Regions from separate parts of the Rhizobium sp. LjRoot254 genome, predicted to be linked through region 2. Evidence: riboswitches for the same ligand, from Rfam matches in the RefSeq annotation. Region 2 holds a riboswitch; the other holds the start of a gene.
The links. Region 2 has a riboswitch for S-adenosylmethionine ahead of ACSQ26_RS00680 (O-succinylhomoserine sulfhydrylase). Riboswitches for the same ligand answer to the same signal wherever they lie in the genome.
Positions count from the first base shown of each region.

Region 1 (11,861 bases), 5.1 Mb from region 2:
TGGCATCCTCGGCGCTTGAATTCGCGATCTCCGTGATCGGTGTTCTGATCTTCGCCGGCCTGACCGCCTGGGATACCCAGAAGATCAAGGAAATGTACCTCGAAAGCGATGGCTTCGAAGCCGCCGGCAAGAAGGCCATCATGGGCGCGCTGAGCCTCTATATGGACTTCATCAACCTGTTCCTGTTCATGCTGCGCTTCATGGGCAATCGCGAATAGCAACGGTTTCTGCTAAGGATATCAGGGCGGCCTCCGGGTCGCCCTTTTTTGTGTCCGAACTTGAGAGCCGCCATGAAAATACGCATCCGCGATGCCGTTCCCGCCGACTTGCCAATCATCAGTGAAATCTACCGCGAATCCGTGCTGACCAACGTCGCGACCTATGAGCTGGAGCCACCTTCCGACGAGGAGATGGCATCGCGGTTCGCCGCCATCACCGGACAAAACTATCCTTACATCATCGCCGAGGACGGCAGTGGCAAGGTGCTGGGCTATGCTTATGCCTCGCCCTTCCGGACGCGGCCGGCCTACCGGTATCTCGCGGAGGATTCGATCTATGTCGCGTCGGATTCGCGCGGGCTGGGCGTCGGCGGCACGCTGCTCGATGCGCTTATGAGCGCCACCGCGAGCCTCGGGATCCGGCAGATGATCGCCGTCATCGGCGGAGCTGCCCCGGCCTCGATCGCGGTGCACGAGAAGGCAGGCTTCAAGCATGTCGGTCGGCTGCCGGCGAGCGGCTTCAAGTTCGGCCAGTGGATCGACACGGTGCTGATGCAGATCGAACTCGGCGAGGGCGTGGATACGATTCCGACCGAGGAGCCGGGGTTGAGGAAGGTTACTTAATCAATTCAGTAAGAAGACCCCGCCCCGAAACCCCTCCCCACAAGGGGGAGGGGCCAACCCGCGGCGCCTATAGCGTCTCAAACTTGCGCCCATAAGGTTGCAGCGAAGTGAGTGCCTCAGGCTCGGCGTTGAGCGGGGCGTTGCGGTGCGGCAAGTTAAGCCCCTCCCCCTTGTGGGGCGGGGTTTGGGGCGGGGTCTTTCTGAACCTACTGCTCGCCCAGCTTCATATCAGGATCATAATCCTTCCCCGGCACGTCCTTCACGATCGCCTGGCCGCAGATGACCTGGCCGGTGACACTGTTGAAGGTCAGCGACGGCGCGCCGTGCAGTTCCCAGCCCTTGTTGAGGTTTGCGGTCACGCGATGGCAGAAGGCGTTGTCGTCGGGGCCGGTGAGGAAGCGGTAGACTTTCATATCTTTTTCCTTGCCTTGATCATCCGGGCGTGGGCGGCGATCCGTCCGGCCTGTTCGAAATGCAGTCGCTCGACCATGCGGCCGGCGATGTTGATGGCGTTCTTGCCCTGCGCCTCGGGCGCGGAGAAGGCGGCTATGATCGCCGCGGCTTCCGCCAGTTCCTCCGGAGAGGGCTGGAAGATTCGGTTCGGGGCGTCGATCTGCGCCGGGTGGATCAACATCTTGCCATCGAAGCCCATGGCGCGGCCCTGTATGCATTCCGCCTCGAATTGCGCCAGATCCTTGAAATCATTCGACACCGAATCGATCACCGTCAGCCCGAAGGCGCGGGCGGCCAGCACCACCTGCATCAGCCAGTGCAGGAGATAGGTGCGCGCCGGATCGAAGGGAATACGGGTGTCGTTGCGCAGGTCATTGAGACCCATGACAAGGCAATCGAGCCTGCCGCCCGCCGTCCGGCCGGCCTCGGCGATCGGCCCGGCATTCAGGATCGCCAGCGGCGTTTCCATCATCGCCCAGAGGCGGATCGTCTCCGGCGCATTGTTTTCCGAGAGGAAGACCGCGGCATCGAGAATATCGTCCTGCGCCCGCACCTTGGGCAGCAGCACGGCGTCGGGCTCGCATTCAAGCACCAGGGCCATGTCCGTGTCGTAATGCGCCGAGGAAGCCTGGTTTATCCGGATGATGATTTCGCGATCGGCTTTATCCCCGGCCTTGAAGAAAGCCCGGATATTGGCGCGCGCCTCCTCCTTCTTTTCCTCGGCCACGGCGTCCTCGAGATCGAGAATCACCGCATCGCAATCAAGCTCCGCGAGCTTGTCGATGGCGCGCTGGTTGGAGGCTGGCAGGCAAAGAACGGAACGGCGCAGGTGCTGCGGGTGGTGGTCGAAAATCATGCTCATGGCCTCTCTATGGCCCGATTTAAGCCGGCTTTCAAGAATATGTGAGATTACTGATACGTCGAACCTCTTGCAATTCTCGGGCTTCTGCCCCACATTGCCATTAAAGGAATGGTGAAATCCATGAGAAGCATTCGTTCGTTTTTCCTCACGCTCGCGGGCCTGACGCTGGTCGCCATCGTCGCGCTGTTTACGGCGTCGATCGGTATTGCGATCGCCGGTGCGGTATCCGTGCTGCTTTTCGGCCAGTGGCTCTCCTCGCTGCTTGCCGGCCATGAGCGTGAACCGGTGCGCGCCTATGCCCGCACTCATCGCACACAGGACGGCCGTCCGGTGCGCGTGTGGAACGACGGCAAGGGCACGATTATCGACATGTGATACATCGGCCGGGCTCTTTGCCTTGGCCATGGGAAGGCGGACAATTCGTTCCGCCTTTTTTGTTGCCCGGATTTCGGGTTTGTTCGACGAACATATTGATTGAGTGCCGACATGCAGTTCACGGGTACCGAAGATTACATCGCCGAGAAGGACCTGATGATCGCGGTCAATGCCGCGATCCAGCTTGAGCGGCCGCTGCTGGTCAAGGGCGAGCCGGGAACCGGCAAGACCGAACTGGCGCGTCAGATCGCGCAGAGCCTCGGGCTCGAACTCATCGAATGGAATGTGAAATCCACGACGAGGGCACAGCAGGGTCTTTACGAATATGACGCCGTGTCGCGGCTGCGCGACAGCCAGCTCGGCGACATCAGGGTGCATGACATCAAGAACTACATCCGCAAGGGCAAGCTCTGGCATGCGTTCGAAGCGCATAAGAAAGTGGTGCTGCTGATAGACGAGATCGACAAGGCCGATATCGAATTCCCCAACGACCTGTTGCAGGAACTCGACCGCATGGAGTTCCACGTCTACGAGACCGACGAGACGATCCGCGCGGCGACGCGCCCGATCGTCATCATCACTTCGAACAACGAGAAGGAACTGCCGGACGCATTCCTGCGCCGCTGCTTCTTCCACTATATCCGCTTTCCCGACGTCGATACGCTTGCTCGTATCGTCGAGGTCCACTATCCCGGTATCAAGAAGCGGCTGCTCTCCGAAGCGCTGACGCGGTTTTTCGAAATCCGCGACATGCCGGGGCTCAAGAAAAAACCCTCGACCTCGGAGGCGCTCGACTGGATCTGCCTGCTCGTCGCCGACGATGTCGAGCCGGAGACACTTGCGGCAAGCGACAAGAACGCGCTGCCGAAACTGCATGGCGCACTGCTCAAGAACGAACAGGATGTCCATCTCTTCGAACGGCTGGCCTTCATGGCCCGGCGCGAGATGCGATAGGGCGCAGATCCCCGTGGCTGCGCCCGCCAAATCGCCTGTCTTCTATCCGATTGAAAATGTGCATCACCCGGTATATGAGAGAAACCGTGGTGATTTGCCGGCCGGCTTGCAGCCACGTTAAACAAATCGCTAAATAGGGCCACCGGAACTCGGGGACCGTCAGCGATTGTTTGATCGCCGGCGTATTGGAGTGCCCCGAATGCCTATCAAGATTCCCGACCAGCTGCCCGCGTTCCAGACGCTTGTTGCCGAGGGCGTGTCCGTAATGACGGATTCCGCCGCGATCAGGCAGGATATCCGCCCGCTGCAGATCGGCCTGCTCAACCTGATGCCCAACAAGATCAAGACCGAGGTCCAGATGGCGCGCCTTGTCGGCGCCTCGCCGCTGCAGGTCGAACTGTCGCTGGTCCGCGTCGGCGGGCACAAGTCGAAGAACACGTCGGAGGATCATCTGCTGTCGTTCTACAACACGTGGGACGAGATCAAGCACCGCAAGTTCGACGGTTTCATCATCACCGGCGCGCCGGTCGAGATGCTCGATTACGAGGACGTGACCTACTGGGACGAGATGAAGGCGATCCTCGACTGGACCGAGACCAATGTCCATTCGACGCTCAACATCTGCTGGGGCGCGATGGCGGCGATCTATCACTTCCACAAGGTGCCGAAATATATCCTGCCGGAGAAGGCGTTCGGCGTGTACCAGCATCGTAATCTCAATCCGTCCTCGCCCTATCTGCTTGGTTTCTCCGATGATTTCGCGGTTCCGGTATCCCGCTGGACCGAGGTTGTGCAGAAGGACATCGATCCGTCCTCGGGCCTTGAGGCACTGATGACCTCCCCCGACGCCGGGCTGTGCCTTGTGGCTGAGAAGAAGGGCAACCGGCTCTACATGTTCAATCACGTGGAATATGACTCGACCTCGCTGGCCGATGAGTATTTCCGCGACCAGTCGGCCGGCATCCCGATCAAGATGCCCGCCAACTATTTCACCCATAACGATCCGACCCAGCCGCCACTCAACCGCTGGCGCAGCCACGCGCATCTCCTGTTCGGCAACTGGATCAACCAGGTCTACCAGACGACGGAATTCGATCTGAGCCAGGTGGGGATTCGGGCCAAGGTGCTTGAGGAGGCGTAAGACAAGCCAGTGTTCATCCCCTTCTTCCTCGAACTCAAGGCAGCGAAAGTCCCGGTCACGCTTCGGGAGTATCTTTCGCTGCTCGAGGGGATGGATGCGCATATAGCCGACTATGATGTCGAGGCCTTCTACTTCCTGTCGCGCGCGGCGCTGGTGAAGGACGAGCGGTTCATCGATCGGTTCGACCAGGTTTTCGCGCATTATTTCAAGGGCGTCGAGGCGGTAGCCGGCACGGCGGCGGTCGATGTGAATGACATTCCCGAGGAATGGCTGCGGCGGCTGGCGGACAAGCACCTGACCGACGAAGAGAAGCGATTGGTGGAAAGCCTTGGCGGTTTCGACAAGCTGATGGAGGCGCTGAAGCAGCGGCTCGAGGAGCAGAAGGGCCGGCATCAGGGTGGTTCGAAATGGATCGGCACCGGCGGCACCTCGCCGTTCGGTGCCGGGGGCTATAATCCCGAAGACGTGCGGATCGGGCAGCAGGAATCGCGCCACCGCCGCGCGGTGAAGGTGTGGGACGAGCGCGCCTTCAGGAATCTCGACGATTCCGTCGAACTCGGCACCCGCAACATCAAGGTGGCACTGAAACGTCTGCGCCGCTGGGTGCGCGATGGTGCCGACGAAGAACTCGATCTCGACGACACGATCCGCTCGACCGCCGAGCACGGCTGGCTCGATGTCAAGACGCGGCCGGAGCGCAAGAACCGGGTCAAGCTGTTGATGTTCTTTGATATCGGAGGCTCGATGGACGATCACCTGAAGGTGGCGGAAGAGCTGTTCTCGGCGGCAAAATCGGAATTCCGGCAGCTCGAATATTTCTATTTCCACAATTGCCTCTATGAGGGCGTGTGGAAGGACAATCACCGCCGGCGGTCGTCGATGATCGACACAGTGGATGTGATCCGCACCTATGGGCCGGACTACAAGGTGATCTTCGCCGGCGACGCCTCGATGAGCCCTTATGAGATCACAATGCCGGGCGGTTCCGTGGAGCACTGGAACAGCCAGGCGGGAGCGGCCTGGCTCAACCTGATCACCGGGCATTTCCGCAAGAGCGTGTGGCTCAATCCCGTGGCGGAGAAACATTGGGGCTATACGCAATCGATCGGCATCGTCCGCCAGCTTTTTGCCGGCAAGATGTATCCGCTGACGCTCGGCGGGCTGGAGGCTGCGGCAAAAGAATTGTCGCGATAGGGGTCGTCGCCCTATATAGCTTCTGTGAGTTCAGTATTTCGGAGCACGATCATGAGCGAAGCGGCAAAGACAACCATCGACCAGGAGCAAGTCGATCGTTTCTCCGCCATGGCGGCGGAGTGGTGGGACCCGACGGGCAAGTTCAAGCCGCTGCACAAGTTCAACCCGGTGCGGCTGCAATATATCCGCGACCGCGCCTGCCGGCAGTTCAGCCGCGATCCGAAGTCGCACAAGCCGCTCGAAGGCCTGCGCGTGCTCGATATCGGCTGCGGCGGCGGGCTGTTGTCCGAACCCGTGTCGCGGATGGGCGCCAATGTGCTGGGTGCCGATGCGTCGGAGAAGAATATCGGCATCGCGAAAACCCATGCCGGGCAATCCGGCGCGGTGGTCGATTACCGGGCCGTCACTGCCGAAGCGCTGGCCGCCGACGGCGAGAAATTCGACATCGTGCTCAATATGGAAGTGGTCGAGCATGTCTCCGACGTGGCCTTCTTCATGGAAACCTGCGCCTCGATGGTGAAGCCCGGCGGCCTGATGTTCGTCGCCACGATCAACCGCACGTTCAAGGCTGCGGCGCTCGCCATCGTCGCGGCCGAAAACATCCTGCGCTGGCTGCCGCGCGGTACGCATCAATATGACAAGCTTGTGCGCCCGGAAGAGCTCGAGGCGCCGCTGGTGGCCTCCGGCATGGTGGTGACCGATCGCACGGGCGTGTTCTTCAACCCGCTGAGCAATCAGTGGAACCTTTCGAAAGACATGGATGTGAACTACATGATCGTGGCTGAACGGGCGTAGCTATTGACGGCATTGGAAGTCGCCCTAGAATGCCGGTGAACAGCGCGAGGACTAAGCATGGCGAGCAAGGCGGAAATGCATTCGGTGAGCATCCCTTCCGGGCTGAAGGCTAGCTTGGAACGCTTGGCCGAGAGCCGCAACGTCAATGAGGCCGAACTCGTCAGTGAAGCACTTACCCGCTACATCGACGAAGAAATGGACTATTCAGGCGCTATCGATGAGGCGTTGAAAGAGTCCGAGGAGGGCGTGTTCGTCTCGGGCGACAAGGTTATCGAGTGGATGAAGTCCTGGGGGACTGAGAACGAACTGCCGATGCTGGAGCCGGATATCATTCTCGCAAAGCGGTCATGAAACTCAGAGTTCTCTCGCGCGCGCTCTGCGGGATTGCCCTTTCGGCAGGCTATCCCTGTGCCTTGGTCATGGATGATCAAGGGACTGCAGAGGTAGCTTGCTCCTAATTCGCTGCCTTTGTCCTTGCCAATTCCTTCAGCCAGAAGGCGTTGGCTTCGGCGCGACCGTGAAAGAACCGTTCCTGTCTGTCCTTTCCGTCCATGTTCTGAGTGACAACAACCCACCCGCCATCTCGTTCAACGATCGCCGTGGATGGAGTAGGCCGTTGTTCGAAGTTCATCGCACGCTCCCGAAATTGGCATAATGCCCGCGCCAAGAATGCTCGCTCTGAGGTCTGTGCGCAAGCGTTGGCTCCGAGGGCCGTATAGCTTGAGACTATTCCCCACCCTGCTCCAGCGGCGCGCCCGGCAGATAAAGCGAAATCGGTCTGATCTCATAGACCGCTGATGGATTGGCGCGGCGGAGGTCGCGGGCGGCGGCAATGGCTGCCTCGATATCAGGGAAATCCACGACGTAGAGGCCGAGGAGCTGTTCCTTGGTTTCGGCGAAGGGGCCGTCGATGACCACGCCGGCGCCTGGGCCTCGCAGTGTCACGGCGCCGTTGGTGGGTCCAAGCCGCGCGGCCGGGCCGAGATGCTTTGCCTTGACGAGGCGATCATTCACCGCGAGCAGGTCGGTCATCAGCGCGGCGTCTTCCTCGGCTGTCCAGGATTCGACGACGCCTTCGAGGTGATAGGCGAGGATTGCGTAATACATATGTGATTTCCCTCGATCGGCAAGATTGCATTGCGCACGCAATCGCCCGCAGGCGACCACGCGCCGGATAGGTTCTCGTCGGGGCGTCGGCAGGCCAGTCGTCAGTCGTCGATCCGGAAACCGACCTTCATCGACACCTGGTAATGCTCCACCGAACCATTCTTGATATGTCCCCTGATCTGGTCGACTTCGAACCAGTCGAGGTTTCTCATGGTTTTCGAGGCGCGCGAAATCGCGGTTTCGATCGCGTCGGTCACCGAGGTCTTGGAACTGCCGACGAGTTCCACTTTCTTGTAGACATGATTGGACATGCTAGCCTCCCTGGCCGGTCGGGCCATGGGCCGCGGCCGGCGATCACGATCAGGCAATTCTCGATCGATGTCAAACGGCACCGCCGCTTCAGAACATCTTGTATCCATACCGGTCGATGATGAACCGGTCGCGATCGGCGACGAGCTTGTAGGTCTCGTCGTCGTAATAGGTGTCGTATTTGCGGTGGACGGAGACGTTGGTCTTGCCGATCGTCTCGATGTCCTCCATCGTCACCTTGGCGCCGACCGATTGCAGCATGTCGTAGATATCGCCGTTCAGCGTCTCCATCCGGAGGATGCGCCTGGTGATCGTATGCTCGTCGGCGAAGCGTGAGAGTTCATCATAGGTCCTGGCCTTGCGGCCGATATTGTTCCACTTGTCGAATTCCGTGGTGAGCGCCAGAAAGCGGTATGTCTTGAAGCCGATCACGGATTTCACGTCGCTGGTGGCATAACCTTCCTTCTGGATGTGCCTGCCCTCTTCGCCCAATACGAGCTTGAGCCAGCTCCGGAAGTTCGCCTCGTTGGAAGCATCGGCATAGAGCGCTTTCCAGTCCGGGCGGCGTCCGATGCGGGCTGCCGATCTCGCCAGCGCTCCTGCCGCTGCGCCGACGCCGCCATGCTTTTGCGCGTGGCGGATTTCGCTCCAGGGCGTGGCGACGAGATACTTGTGAAAACCGCCGCTGCCGCCACAGCCGAAGGCCCAGAGCGAGACATACCAGTCCCAGGGATTGCGCACGGATGAAACGATCAGCCGGTCCTTGTAGGCGTCATAGTCTTCCAGCTGTTCGTGGCGCTCCTTCGTCTTGCCCTTGGTATGCTTCTTCAGCACCTTGGTGACATGGGTGCTGCCGGTTTTCTGCATCTGGAGATAGACGAGCTTTTTGGATACGAACATTTTGTCTTTCTTCGATTGATCTCTGCATCGGCCATAGGGATCGCTGGCATCTATGCCACGGAGGATGCGGGATTTGCAACGCCAGGCGCCTTGGAGCCTCTTGCATTGAAATGGAGCCGATTCTGCCAGGCATCTTTCCGCCTGGATCAGAGGCGATTGGCTCGGGCGTATATCTGGATATGCCTTTCGCCAATCGCCTCTGCCCAGACAAAAACCTGCTCCGGCAGAACCTACTCCATTTCAATGCAAGAGCCTCTAAACGAAAATGCCCCGGATTATCCATCCGGGGCACGGTCATGAATAGCTGGACTGATCAGGCGGTCTGGTATGCGCCGTGGCAGTGCTTGTATTTCTTGCCCGAGCCGCAGGGGCAGGGCTCGTTGCGGCCGACTTCGCCCCAGCTTGCCGGGTCGTTCGGGTTGCGGGTCGTTTCCTGCACCGCGAATACGGTATTGCCGATCGGCGTGCCTTCGAGGAAGTCGTCCTCGCCCGTCGAGGCGTCGAGATGATGGCCGTGCATCTCGGGCAGGTCGTCCATCGGCGGGGCGTTCTGCACCAGTTCGACGCGCATCAACTGGCCGACGACCGTGTTGCGGAGGTTGGCGAGCAGCGCCTGGAAGAGTTCGAAGGCTTCCTGCTTGTATTCCTGCAGCGGGTCGCGCTGGGCATAGCCGCGGAAGCCGACGACCGAGCGCAGATGTTCGAGATTGACGATGTGGTCGCGCCAGAGATGGTCCAGCGTCTGCAGCAGCACCGAGCGCTCGACATAGTTCATCAGCTCGTCGCCGAAGCGCTCGCGCTTTTCCTTCATTTCGTCGTCGGCGGCGGCCTTGACGCGCGCGGAAATGTCGTCCTCGGCAATGCCTTCCTCGGCGGCCCATTCCGGGATCGGCAGGTCGAGGTTGAGGCTCTTGATGATCTCGTCCTGGAGGCCCTTGGTGTCCCACTGCTCGGCATAGGCCCGCTCTGGGATATATTTGCCGATGATCGAATCCACGACCTCGTGGCGCATGTCCTCGACGTCCTCGGTGACGCTTTCGGCGTCCATCAGCTCGAGGCGCTGCTCGTAGATGACCTTGCGCTGGTCGTTGAGCACGTCGTCATATTTCAGGAGGTTCTTGCGGATGTCGAAGTTGCGCGCCTCGACCTTCTTCTGGGCGCGTTCGAGCGCCTTGTTGATCCAGGGATGGACGATCGCCTCGCCTTCCTTGAGGCCGAGCTTGACCAGCATCGAATCCATGCGCTCGGAACCGAAGATGCGCATCAGGTCGTCCTGCAGCGACAGGAAGAATTTCGAGCGGCCGGGGTCGCCCTGACGGCCGGAACGGCCGCGCAGCTGGTTGTCGATGCGGCGGCTCTCGTGGCGCTCGGTCGCCAGCACGTAAAGACCGCCGGCCTCGATCGCCTTGGTCTTCAGCTTCTGGACTTCCTCGCGGATAACCGCCTCGCGGGCATCGCGCTCCGGACCCGGCTCGACATCGCCGAGTTCCTGGGCGATCCGCATATCGGGATTGCCGCCGAGCTGGATGTCGGTACCGCGGCCGGCCATGTTGGTGGCGATGGTGATCGAGCCGGGCACACCAGCCTGGGCGACGATGAAGGCTTCCTGCTCGTGGTAGCGGGCGTTCAGGACCTGGAAGTCCTTGAAGCCTTCATTGCGCAGGCGGGTCGCGAGATATTCGGACTTTTCGATCGAGGTCGTGCCGACGAGCACGGGCTGGCCGCGCTTGGCGCAATCGAGGATGTCGATGATGATCGCCTTGTATTTCTCCTCGACCGTCCGGTAGACCTCGTCGTCCTCGTCGAGACGCTTGATCGGCAGGTTGGTCGGCACTTCCACGACTTCGAGGCCGTAGATGTTGCCGAATTCCTCGGCTTCGGTCGATGCCGTGCCCGTCATGCCGGCAAGCTTGGCATACATGCGGAAATAATTCTGGAAGGTGACCGAGGCGAGCGTCTGGTTCTCGGGCTGGATCGCCACGTGTTCCTTGGCTTCGAGTGCCTGGTGCAGGCCTTCCGAGAAGCGGCGGCCCGGCATCATGCGGCCGGTGAACTCGTCGATGATGATGATTTCGCCATTGCGGACGATGTAGTCCTTGTCTGATGTGAACAGCTTGTGGGCCTTCAGCGCATTGTTGACGTGATGGACGATCGCGACATTCTCGACGTCATAGAGCGATTCACCCTTGAGGTGGCCGGCTGCGCGCAGCAGGTTCTCGAGCTTCTCGGTGCCGCCTTCGGAGAAGTTGGCCGAGCGCTGCTTCTCGTCGATTTCATAGTCTTCGGGGCTCAACTGGGGGATGAAGGCGTCGATGAGATTGTAGAGATCGGACTTGTCTTCGAGCGGGCCGGAGATGATCAGCGGCGTGCGGGCCTCGTCGACCAGGATCGAGTCGACTTCGTCGACGATCGCAAAATTGTGGCCGCGCTGGACCATCTGGTTCTTCTCGTACTTCATGTTATCGCGGAGATAATCGAAGCCGAGCTCGTTATTGGTGCCGTAGGTTACGTCGCAGGCATAGGCCTCGCGGCGCTGGTCGTCGGAAATGCCGTGGACGATAACGCCAGTGGACAATCCAAGGAAGGAATAGATCTGGCCCATCTGGGCGGAGTCACGCTGGGCGAGATAGTCGTTGACGGTGACGACATGCACGCCCTTGCCGGAGAGTGCATTGAGATAGACGGGCAGCGTCGCGACAAGCGTCTTGCCTTCGCCCGTCTTCATCTCGGCGATCGCGTTTTCGTGAAGGATCATGCCGCCGATGAGCTGGACGTCGAAGGGCCGCATGCCGAGCACGCGGAGCGCCGCCTCGCGAGCGACGGCGAAGGCCGGCGCCAGAATGTCGTCGAGGCTTTTGCCGGCGGCTAGCTGCGCCTTGAATTCATCCGTCTTCGCCCGGAGCTGCTCGTCGCTGAGCGCCTTGATCTG
Region 1 is NZ_CAXUSM020000001.1:5,193,559-5,205,419, forward strand. Features, by position in the region: gene ACSQ26_RS25610 (Bax inhibitor-1/YccA family protein) at 1-218, shown strand, start outside; gene ACSQ26_RS25615 (N-acetyltransferase family protein) at 291-842, shown strand; gene ACSQ26_RS25620 (DUF1737 domain-containing protein) at 1,049-1,255, opposite strand; gene ACSQ26_RS25625 (HpcH/HpaI aldolase/citrate lyase family protein) at 1,252-2,157, opposite strand; gene ACSQ26_RS25630 (hypothetical protein) at 2,278-2,532, shown strand; gene ACSQ26_RS25635 (AAA family ATPase) at 2,644-3,486, shown strand; SAM riboswitch at 3,563-3,640, shown strand; gene metA (homoserine O-acetyltransferase MetA) at 3,686-4,627, shown strand; gene ACSQ26_RS25645 (vWA domain-containing protein) at 4,637-5,821, shown strand; gene ubiG (bifunctional 2-polyprenyl-6-hydroxyphenol methylase/3-demethylubiquinol 3-O-methyltransferase UbiG) at 5,873-6,616, shown strand; gene ACSQ26_RS25655 (CopG family ribbon-helix-helix protein) at 6,674-6,967, shown strand; gene ACSQ26_RS25660 (hypothetical protein) at 7,071-7,247, opposite strand; gene ACSQ26_RS25665 (YciI family protein) at 7,343-7,723, opposite strand; gene ACSQ26_RS25670 (dodecin) at 7,825-8,034, opposite strand; gene ACSQ26_RS25675 (hypothetical protein) at 8,123-8,932, opposite strand; gene secA (preprotein translocase subunit SecA) at 9,246-11,861, opposite strand, start outside.
Region 1: it holds a riboswitch for S-adenosylmethionine, as region 2 does, so the genes downstream of both, metA (homoserine O-acetyltransferase MetA) here and ACSQ26_RS00680 (O-succinylhomoserine sulfhydrylase) in region 2, are expected to answer to the same signal.

Region 2 (11,861 bases):
GTCGCCCCCAATGCCACGATCATTTTCGGCTTGATCAAGTCCCGTTCAATGCGGAGCCACCAGCGGCAACACTCGATCTCGCCCGCATTCGGCCGCTGATGCAGCCTGCGCTTGCCCTTGGGCACATACTTGAAGTGCTTGACGGCGTTGGTGACATAGTAGCGATTCCGGTCGATACCGGTCTCCTCGAGTAGCTCATCGAGCAACTGCCCGGCTGGCCCGATGAATGGCTTGCCCGCCAGGTCCTCCTTGTCGCCCGGCTGTTCGCCTACGAACATCACTTCGGCTGACCGCGGGCCCTCGCCGAACACCGTCTGCGTTGCGTATTTGTAGAGGTCGCAGCGCGTGCAGACCGCTGCCGCACGCCGCGCCTGCCCTATCGTCTTGAAATGTTCGACCGGTTCGATGAGCCCGGATGTCCGGCCGGGTCGGCGTGCGGCCCTTTCGTCGTGGGCATGGGTGAGATCCTGCATGTCCAATTTCCTTGCATGTCCGTGCAAAAACGCACGGCGAGGCAAGGCGTTGCAGCTTTCCAGCTCATTCGCGATATAAATGGACGGCTAGTGGTTATGCCTGGGCGGGTTCTTGGCGATCTGCCGGAATTCCGTCGCACCTTCGAGCGTGGCGCCCTCGGCGAGCGAATTGACCGTCTTGCGGTAGATGCGCTGCCAGGGCGTGGCATCGGGCGGAACGCCGGGAATGCCGTCGCCCTTGCGGCGCTCGATCTCGGCGTCATCCACCAGCATGTCGCAGCGGCCGTGGTTGAAATCGATGCGGATGACATCACCGGTCCGGAGCCAGGCAAGCCCGCCGCCGGCCGCGCTTTCCGGCGAGGCATTGAGGATCGACGGGCTGTCGGATGTGCCGGACTGGCGGCCGTCGCCGATCGTCGGCAGGCTCTTGATGCCGCGTTTCAGGAGATGATCCGGCGGCTGCATGTTGACCACCTCGGCCGAACCCGGCCAGCCTATGGGACCGGCGCCGCGAATGACCAGGATCGTCTTCTCGTCGATGCCGAGCGCCGGATCATTGATGCGCTTGTGGTAATCCTCCGAACCGTCGAACACCACGCATTTGCCTTCGAACACGCCTTCGTGGCCGGGTTCCTGCAGGTAGCGGCGGCGGAAATCATCCGAGACCACGCTCATCTTCATGATCGCATAGTCGAAGAGATTGCCCTTGAGCACGAGGAAGCCTGCGCGCTCCATCATCGGCGCCGCATAGGGATAGATGACCTCGCGGTCTTTGGCTTCACGACCCTCGAGATTCTCAGCCATCGTCCTGCCCGTGACGGTGCGACAGTCGCCGTTCAGCTTGCCGTTCTGCAGCAGTTCCCACATCACGGCGGGCGTGCCGCCGGCGCGATGATAGCGCTCGCCGAGATAGGCACCCGCCGGCTGGACATTCGCCAGCAGCGGAATATCGAAGCCGTGCACCTGCCAGTCCTCGGGATAGAGCTCGACGCCGGCATGCTTGGCCATCGCGGCCAGATGCGGCTGGGCATTCGTCGATCCACCGATCGCCGAATTGGTGCGGATGGCATTGAGGAAGGCGTCACGCGTCAGGATGTCGGACGGCTTGAGATCCTCGAGCACGATCTCGACGGCACGGCGTCCGGTGCGATAGGCCATCTGGCCACGCTCGCGATAGGCTGCCGGGATATTGCCGCAGCCGGTCAGCGACATGCCGAGCGCCTCGGCCAACGCATTCATGGTCGAGGCCGTGCCCATCGTGTTGCAATGGCCGATGGAAGGTGCGGAATCGAGGACCGCCTCCATGAATTCTTCCTTGTCGATCTCGCCTGCCGCATAGCGCCGCCGCGATTGCCACATGGCCATGCCGGAACCAGCCAGCTTGCCGTCGTGCCAGCCATCCAGCATCGGACCGCCCGAGAGCACGATCGCCGGGATATCGACGGTCGAGGCCGCCATCAGCGCCGAGGGCGTGGTCTTGTCGCAGCCGGTCGTCAGCACGACGCCATCGATCGGATAGCCGTAGAGCACTTCCACCAGGCCGAGATAGGCGAGATTGCGATCGAGCGCCGCTGTCGGCCGCTTGCAATTCTCGAACAACGGATGCGTGGGGAATTCGATGGCGATGCCGCCCGCATCGCGGATGCCGTCGCGGACCCGCTTCGCCAGTTCGATATGATGGCGATTGCACGGATTGATATCGCTGCCCGACTGCGCGATGCCGATAATCGGCTTGCCGGAACGCAATTCCTCGGGGGTAATGCCTTGGTTCATGAAGCGCTCGAGATAAAGCGCCGTCATGTCGATGTAGTCGGGGTTGTCGAACCAATCCTGCGAACGCAGGCGGCGCTTTGGATTGGATTCGTCGGACATGGTATTCCTCCCACGCGTCGCGTGTCATAAGCCTGCGCTTGGCGCTTCACCCCTCACCAAGCGCGCCTATGCCTTCGACCTGCGGTCTCATGCAGGCTTGCTATCCTCTCCCGCAAGGGGAGAGGTAGGGTGCCACACTTGCCGCCTTCGCTTGAAGGCAGGCGCCGCCGCAGGTTTACCTCTCCCCTTGCGGGAGAGGATACGAAGGCCGGGTGAACGTAGTGAACCCTTGGCCGAAGTTGGTGAAGGGTGAAGCCCAACCCACCAACTTTGTCTTATTTCCCGACCTTGCTCAACGCCCGATCGAAATCCTCGATCAGGTCATCCGCATCCTCGATCCCGGCCGAGAGCCGCAGCAGTCCCGGCGAGATGCCCAGTTCGACGCGCGCATCTTCGGTGAGGTTCTTGTGCGTCGTCGTGGCCGGATGCGTGATCAGGCTCTTCGCATCACCGAGATTGTTGGAAATCATGACGACATCGAGCCCATCCTGCACCGCAAAGGCAGCATTCTTGCCGCCCTTCAGCTCGAAAGCGACGAGCGTCGAGCCGCCGGTCATCTGGCGCGCAATGATGTCAGCCTGCGGGTGATCCTTGCGGCCGGGATAGATGACCTTGGCGACCGCATTGTGGTTGGCGAGAAAATCCGCCACCTTGGTCGCGTTCTCCGTCTGCTGCTTGACGCGTAGCGCCATCGTCTCCAGCCCCTTGAGAAGGACCCAGGCATTGAACGGCGACATGGCCGGGCCGGAATGGCGGAAATAATCGTGCAGGTTGGCGTCGATCCATTCCTTGTCGGACAGCACCACGCCGCCAAGGCAGCGACCCTGGCCGTCGATATGCTTGGTGGCGGAATAGACGACGATATGGGCGCCGAGTTCGAGCGGCTTCTGGAACAGCGGCGTGGCGAAGACATTGTCGACCACGACCTTGGCGCCGACTTGGTTGGCGAGCCTGGCGACGCCTTCGAGATCGACCACTTCAAGTGTCGGATTGGTCGGGCTCTCCAGGAAGAACACCTTGGTCGTCGGGCGGATCGCCTTTTCCCAGTTGACGAGATCCTTGCCGTCGATCAGCGTACATTCGATGCCGTATTTCGGCGCCAGCGTCTCGACCACCCAGCGGCAGGAACCGAAGAGTGCACGGGCAGCGACGATGTGGTCGCCCGCCTTCAACTGGCAAAGGATCGCGGCGGTGACGGCCGCCATGCCGGAGGCTGTGGCGCGGGCATCTTCCGCGCCTTCCAGCAGGCACATGCGCTTTTCGAACATGTCGTTGGTGGGGCTGCCGTAACGCGCATAGATGAAGCCGTCCGTCTCGCCCTTGAAACGGGCTTCGGCCGCGGCCGAATTTTCGTAGACAAAACCCTGCGTCAGGAAGATCGCTTCGGAAGTCTCCCCATATTGCGAACGCAATGTGCCGCCGTGGACGAGTTTGGTTGCCGGCCGCCAGTTCTTGCTCATGTTATCACCTTCAGACATCAAAAAACCGGCCGCAAAAAGCAGGCCGGTTTCCAACGAACCCGGCCTTTTTAGCTACTTGTTTAACGTGGCTGCAAGCCGGCCGGCCAAATCACCACGGGACAAATCGGGCTTAACGCATCTGCCTTCTTGCGTCAACGGCAACGGATTTCTATTGTCCCGCAAAACCTTGGAGATGAAATGGCAGGCATACTTGCAGACCGCGCAATCCGGACATTGTCCGAAGAAGGCCGGCTCATATCCGAAAAGCCGCTCGACGCCGACCAGATCCAGCCGGCAAGCCTCGATCTCCGGCTGGGCGCCAACGCGTTCCGCGTGCGCGCGTCCTTCCTGCCGGGGCCATCCAAGCGCGTCGCCGACAAGCTCGACAGGCTCAAGCTGCATGTGATCGATCTCTCGGAAGGGGCTGTGCTGGAAACCGGCTGCGTCTATATCGTGCCGCTCATCGAAAGCCTCGATCTGCCGGCCTCGCTCTCGGCCTCCACCAACCCGAAAAGCTCGACCGGCCGGCTCGATATCTTCACCCGGGTGATCACCGATTATTCCCAGGAGTTCGACCAGATACCGCTGGGTTACAAAGGTCCGCTCTATCTCGAAATCTCGCCAAAGACCTTCCCGATCGTGGTCCGCCGCGGCTCGCGTCTGTCACAGATTCGCTTCCGCAACGGCCAGTCTCTACTGCGGGAAGACGAGATGCTGGCGCTGCATCTGTCAGACACGCTGGTCGCGAGCGAAAAGCCTGTCATATCAGGTTCCTCGATCGCGCTGTCGATCGACCTCAAGGGCACCGGCCCGGAGGGGCTGATCGGCTATCGCGGCAAGCGGCATTCGGCGGTCATCGATGTCGATGTGAAGGCGGCCCATGACATCTTCGATTTCTGGGAGCCGATCTACAGCCGCGGCCGCAATGAGCTGATCCTCGACCCGGATGAATTCTATATCCTCGTCTCCCGCGAAGCGGTGCATGTTCCACCGCTTTATGCTGCCGAAATGGTGCCCTTCGATCCGCTGGTGGGTGAATTCCGCGTGCACTATGCCGGCTTCTTCGATCCCGGTTTCGGCCACGCCCAGGCAGGCGGCGCGGGCGCGCGGGCGGTGCTCGAAGTGCGCAGCCATGACGTGCCGTTCATCCTCGACCACGGCCAGATCATCGGCCGGCTGGTCTACGAGCACATGCATGAAATGCCCGAGGCGCTCTACGGCTCGGGCCTCGGCTCGAACTACCAGGCACAGGGCCTGAAGCTCTCCAAGCATTTCAGGGGCGCGACCGAATAGAACTTATCCATGTTTTGAGCGGCGCAGTTCGACGAGTTCATGCCGGATCTCGCGCAACTCGCGCAGGATCTCGGCCTGGTCCTCCTCCATCTCGGCCTGTGCCTCCTTCACCTCCGCCTCGTGCTCAGTCTGCATGGCCGAGACGATGATACCGATGAACAGGTTGAGCACCGTGAACGAGGTGGCCAGGATAAAGGGCAGGAAGAACAGCCACGCCTGCGGGTGCCTCTCCATCACCGGCCGCACGATCTCGGCCGCCCAGCCTTCGAGCGTCATGACCTGGAACAGCGTGAAGGCGGAGGCGGCGATATTGCCGAAATAGACCGGAAAATCCGCGCCATAGAGCTTTGTCGCCATGACGGAGAAGACATAGAAGACGAGCATCAGCAGCAGGAAGATCGACCCCATCGAAGGCAGCGCCAGGAACAGGCCTCCGACGACGCGCCGCATGGAAGGGATGATCGAAACCAGCCGCAGGACGCGCAACACGCGCAACGCACGCAGGATCGAGAGCGGGCCGCTGGCGGGAAGCAGCGAGATGCCGATGACGAGAAAATCAAACACCCGCCAGGGATCTCGAAAGAACGCAGTCCTATAGATCACGATCTTGGCCATCAACTCGACGACGAAAACGCCGAGCAGCAGATGATCGATCAGATGCAACAGGTCGCCGTACCTCGCCATAATAGAAGGCGAGGTTTCCAGCCCAAGCGTGACGGCGTTGATCACAATCAGCCACGTTATGGTGAGATCGAATACGCGCGACTCGATCAGGCCCTGCAAGCGCTCCATGTCTCGCCTTCCCTTTTGATTTCACCGCCCGCTCTTAGCAAAGCGGCCCGTGGGGAAGGAAGACCTATCTTGACGATGTTTGTCGGGCCGGGTCGAAATACCCTGGGATCACGATGAGGCCGCGTGCCGGAGCGTGTTTCGCCTGTCGCGGATAGACCCTTGACAGCGAACCGAATGTGTCGGATTTGAAAGGCCGCGCGGGTGTAGCTCAATGGTAGAGCAGCAGCTTCCCAAGCTGAATACGGGGGTTCGATTCCCCTCACCCGCTCCAGCATCTTTCCCGTCAGAAATTCTTCAGCGCCTCGGCATCGGTGATCTGCACCATGCGGCCGCGAATGGAAACGCCGGCGTTCCGGAGCATGGAGAAGGCGCGTGACAGCGCTTCCGGCGCGAGGCCCAGCTTACCCGCGAGCAGGCTCTTCTGGAACGGCAGCTTGAAGGCATTTCCGGGGCCGCCATGGGCATGCCAGAGTTCCAACAGGTATTTGGCAACGCGCTGCGGCGCGGTGTGCAGCCGGTCGTTGGCGACGCTGAGACGGGCATCCATCGCATGGAACGCCATGATCCGCATCAGCGACAGCGCGAGCGCGGGCTCCTCGACGAGCATCGGCCGGATTTTCTCTCCATCGAAGCGGGCGAGCGTTGTCGCCTCCGCCGCCTGCACCTGGAACGGATAGCATTCCTCCAGGAACATCGCGCATTCGGCAAAGACATCGCCGGCGCCGTAGACCGCGATATCCGCCTCGCGGCGATCGTTTTCGAGCCGGTAGAGACGGACATGCCCACTCAAAACCACGAAGAACTCCTGCGGCCGCGAGTCCATCTCGATCAGAATCTCCCGGTTCGGATGGGCAGTCACCACAGCGCTGTCCAGCATCCTTCTCTGCAGCCGCGGATCGAGAGAGGCAAGCAAACGCGACCTGGTCAGGACGTCCCGGTCGCGCGCATTCAATTTCAGGCTCTTGTGCAATCCATAGTCTCCCGATGGCAGCTCCGGCATGCTCCACAGTACAGCAAGCGCGGGCAACCGAATTGATCTGGATCAATTCCGGGCAAATATTCTCGGGAAAAAAAGCAAAACCCGGCACATGGCCGGGTTTGTGTCTTTTGTCATGGAATGGAGAGCTTTACTCCGCAGCGAGCGGCTTGCTCTCCCGGTCATTGGCAGCAAAGTCCCTGCGGCTTTTCGCTGCGGCCGGCGCCGTTTCAGTGTCGGGCCTGTCGCTTTCGATCCGCTGGAGGCGTTCCTCGAGCGAGGAGATCGTACGGCTGTTCTCGTTGAGCAGCCGGGTCAGTTCCTCGTTTTCGAGAACCTCCATCTCCTCTTCCTTCTTGCCGATCATGCGGCCGAAGATCCAGCCAAGCAGGCGGGAAATGTCGTCCATGATCAGGAAGAAGGCAGGCACGACAACCAGCGACAGCACTGTCGACACCAGGATGCCACCCATGACGGCGATGGCCATCGGCGCGCGGAAGGCACCACCCTCGCCTACACCGAGCGCCGAGGGAAGCATACCGGCCGACATCGCGATTGACGTCATGATGATAGGACGGGCACGCTTGCGGCCCGCCTCCACCATGGCTTCGGACCGCTTCATGCCGCGATGCATCATCTCGACCGCGAAGTCGACGAGCAGGATCGCATTCTTCGCCACGATACCCATCAGCATCAGCATGCCGATCATGACGGGCATGGACATCGCATTGTTGGTGATGATCAATGCGATCGCGACGCCGCCGGTCGCCAGGAACAGCGAGAAGATGATGGTGATCGGCTGCAGCACGTCCTTGAACAGAAGGATCAGCACAGCGAAGACCAGCATGATCCCGAGGATCATGGCGGTCACGAAGCCCTGGATCATTTCGCCCTGGATCTTTGTGTCGCCGCTCTCCAGTTGCTGCACCGTCGGCGGAAGCTTCACATCCTTGACGGACTTGTTGAACGCGGCCATGGCCTGATCAAGCGCCACACCCGTCGGCAGGCTGGCACCCAACGTCACGACGCGATTGCGGTCGTAACGCTTGATCATGCTCGGGCCCTCGGAGTAATTGACATCGGCGACCGAGGCCAGAGGCACGCTGGCGCCCGTATTCGTCGGAATCTTGAGCGCCTTGATCTCGGCCAGGCTGCGACGAACCGTGAGATCGAGCTGGACCCGTACCGGGATCATGCGGTCGTCGAGAGAGACCTTCGAAAGCGCCTGATCGATGTCGCCGATCGTGGCGACACGGACCAGCTCGGACACCTGTGCGGTGGTGATACCAAGTCGCGCCATGCGAACCGGGTCCGGCCTGATCTGGATTTCCGAGCGAGGCAGAGCGCCTTCAACGCCGACGTTGAGCAGTTCCTTCTGCTTGCGCAGATCCGCCTCCAGGCGCGCCGCGGCAGCGTCCAGATCCTTGGCATTGGACGAGGTCAGGTTATAGGCGACGTCACGTTCGCCACGGTCGTTGAGCTTCAGGATGCGCGCATCCGGAATATCGGTGACACGCTTGAAGATTTCCGTCTCGATATCCCATTGCGGAACCGTACGCCCGTGGATTTCCATCTTCGGGATATAGGCACCCACAACAGGGAGTTTCCCGAAGACATCGTTGACCATCTTCTTGAGCAGTGAATGTTCGATCTTGTCGAGGTTGACATAGATCGACGCGCGGCGCAGTTCGAGATCGCCTTTCGGTGAGGAGCCGCCGAGAATGTAGATGCTATCGACTCCCTCGATATCCTTGATGCGATCACCGACGACCTTGGTCAGCGCATCCGTATCCTCGAGCTTGGCGCTCGGCGGCAATTCCACCGAGAGGATAACGCGGCCGGCATCCTCAGGCGGCATGAAGCTGCCGGGAACGCTCGCGAGCAGCACGAAGGAGCCGAAAAGCACGCCAAGTGATATGACCAGTGTGCCGTAGCGACCGTACCAGCGGTGCGTGACGGCACCGATCAGCGCGGTGTAGCCGCGCATGATCCAGCCTTCCTTGCCATGCTCGTCATGTCCGACGTCGGCGTCGGATGCCCGCATCAGATAGGCAGCCATCAATGGCGTGATCAATCGCGCCACCGCCAGCGAGAAAAAGACCGAGATCGCTACCGTCAGGCCGAACTGAATGAAGTACTGGCCGGGTATGCCGCCCATGAACGACACCGGCGCGAAGACCGCGATGATGGTGAAGCTGGTGGCGATGACGGCGAGCCCGATTTCGTCGGCAGCCTCGATAGCCGCGCGATATGGCGACTTGCCCATCTTGATATGGCGCGCGATGTTCTCGATCTCGACGATCGCGTCGTCGACCAGGATACCTGTCGCGAGCGTCATGGCGAGGAACGAGACGAGGTTCAGCGAGAACCCGATCATGTCCATGATCCAGAAGGTCGGGATCGCCGAGAGCGGCAGTGCAACGGCCGAGATCAACGTCGCACGCCAGTTCCTCAGGAACAGGAACACGACGATAACGGCAAGCAGGGCGCCTTCGATCAGGGTGTGGATCGCCGATTCGTAGTTGCCGTAGGTGAAGTAGACTGCGTCATCGACGAGCTGGATGTTTACTTCGGGATTCTTTTCGCGGATCGTCTTCAGACCGGCATCGACAGTCTCCGCAACCGTGACTTCGGAGGCCCCCTTCGACCGGAAGACGGCGAAGGAGACGACCGGATTGCCGTTGAAACGTGAAAACGACGTCGGCTCCTTGTAGGTGTCCTTGATCGTGCCGAGATCGGCGAGCTTCACGAACCTGTTGGCCGAAACATAGATCGTCGTATTGGCGAGCGCCTTGACGTCGCGTTGGTCGCCCAGCGTACGGATCGCCTGCTCGGCGCCGGCAAGCTGGCTACGGCCGGAACCCATGTCGGCATTGGTGTTCCTAATCTGGCGGTTCACGTCGGCGGCGGTGATGCCGAACGAATTCAGCTTGGCCGGATCGAGTTCGATATGAACTTCGCGATCGGCGCCGCCGAAGCGATCGATACGGCCGACGCCCGGCTTGCCCTGCAACGCGCGCTTGACCGTGTCGTCGACGAACCATGAAAGCTCTTCGAGCGTCATGTTCGGCGAAGAGATCGCGAATGTCTGGATCGCGTTGCTTTCAACGTCGATCTTGGTGACTTCGGGCGTCTCGGCCGTGGCGGGCAGGTCGGACTGGATCCGGTCGATCGCATCCTTGACGTCCTGCAGCGCCTTGTCGGAGGGCACCTCGATCTTGAACATGATGGCGGTCGTCGAGACGCCGTCATTGACCGTCGATTGGATGAAATCGACGCCGGCGATACCGGCAACGGCATCCTCCACCTCTCGGGTGACCTGCATTTCGAGTTCGGCCGGGGCGGCACCCGCCTGCGACACGCTGACCGAAACGATCGGCACGTCGATATTGGGGAAGCGAGTGATCGGCAAATCGTAGAACGACTTGATGCCGAGCACGGTCAACAGGAAGAACGCCAGAAGCGGCGCGACGGGATTGCGGATGGACCACGCGGAGAAGTTCATGATCGCGCCCCCGTCAGTTCGATGCGGTCTGCGGGAAGACCGGGTTCACGCGGTCGCCATCGCGGACATAGGCGCCCGCCTTCTCGACCACGATATCCCCAGCCTTCAGGCCGCTTTCGATCTCGACGAAGTCGCCGTCCTGCACGCCGGTTTTCACCTTCGTCAGCTTGACGACGCCCTTGCCATCGACCAGGCGCACGATCGGCGCACCGTCTTCCGTCGTCACCGAGGTCAGCGGCAGGGTCAACACATTGCGATCCGAAATGATGATCTCGGCGGTCGCATACATACCGATTCGGGCGGCGGAGGCATCGTCGATCGTTATCTTGACCGTGCCGAGTCGGGTCGTCTGGTCGATCACTGGATCTATGGTACGCACCTTGCCTTCGATCTCAGTGCTCGTGCCGGCGACCGCCAGATGAACGACCTGGCCCGGCTGCAGCTTCAATATATCGCCTTCGGCGACATCCGCCTTCAGTTCCAGCGCGTTGTCGCGAATGATCGTGAACAGCGGATTGCTGCCGCCGAGCGCGATCGCGCCGATCTTGGCATTGCGGACGGAAATGATCCCGCCGACCGGGGTCTTCACCTCGGTTCGTGCCAGCTTGAGATCGATATCGTCAAGCTGCGCATCGACGACCTTAATGTCGGCGACATTAGCGAGGATTGCCTGGTTCGCGGAATTGACGCGCGCTGTGGAGGCCGTTGCGGTTGCCCGCAACTGCTCCGCCTGCGACACGGCGATTGCCTTGCTCTTGACGAGCTTTTCCGCCCGTTGGGCCTGGCGGAGGGCTTCCGCCTCGTTGGCCTGCGCCTCGACGAGTTGTGCCTGGAACTGGGCGCCGACGGCCTCGGCCTTGGCGCGGTTGGCCTGCAACTGGCTCTTCTGAAGGATCAGCGCGTCGCGCGAAAGCGTGGCGAGTACATCGCCCGCCTTGACGGTATCGCCGACATCGGCCTTGAGATCCTCGATCCTGAGGCCTTCGACCTGCTGCTGGACATAGACCTCTTCGACCGCCTGGATCGTGCCCGAGACAATGACGCGATCGACGAGCTTGCGCTCGCGAACGTCCATCACCCGGATCGCGGGAAGGTTTGCCTTGTCATCGGCCGGCTTGGCTGCTGTCTTGGTAACGGCCGCGGGCTCATCCGCGGCAGTGGAAAAGGCTGGAGAGGCCGCAAAAACCGAGGCGGCAATAGCAAACGCTAAATTTCTTATAGACATGTTTCATCGTCCCTGGCCGGTGGTCGAAGTTTGAAATGATAAACCGGTCCCGGCCGAAGCCAGGAGCATACCCTTTTTGCTGCAATGCAACAAGTCCGCTAGCGGACTTCGCGCCAATCACACTGCAACGCGGTCGTCATCCAGTCCGTCAATCACACGCTGCCTCGACCGGCGGGGCAAAACGAACGTGGAACCGACAACCCCCGCTATGTGGACATCACGGATGCGCCGCACAAGAGGTATGGAATGCTCTATAACAGCAAAA
Region 2 is NZ_CAXUSM020000001.1:121,702-133,562, reverse strand. Features, by position in the region: gene ACSQ26_RS00690 (UdgX family uracil-DNA binding protein) at 1-473, opposite strand, end outside; gene ACSQ26_RS00685 (IlvD/Edd family dehydratase) at 561-2,345, opposite strand; gene ACSQ26_RS00680 (O-succinylhomoserine sulfhydrylase) at 2,621-3,805, opposite strand; SAM riboswitch at 3,853-3,931, opposite strand; gene ACSQ26_RS00675 (2'-deoxycytidine 5'-triphosphate deaminase) at 4,004-5,098, shown strand; gene ACSQ26_RS00670 (ion transporter) at 5,102-5,890, opposite strand; tRNA gene ACSQ26_RS00665 (tRNA-Gly) at 6,088-6,161, shown strand; gene ACSQ26_RS00660 (Crp/Fnr family transcriptional regulator) at 6,174-6,767, opposite strand; gene ACSQ26_RS00655 (efflux RND transporter permease subunit) at 7,018-10,371, opposite strand; gene ACSQ26_RS00650 (efflux RND transporter periplasmic adaptor subunit) at 10,385-11,596, opposite strand.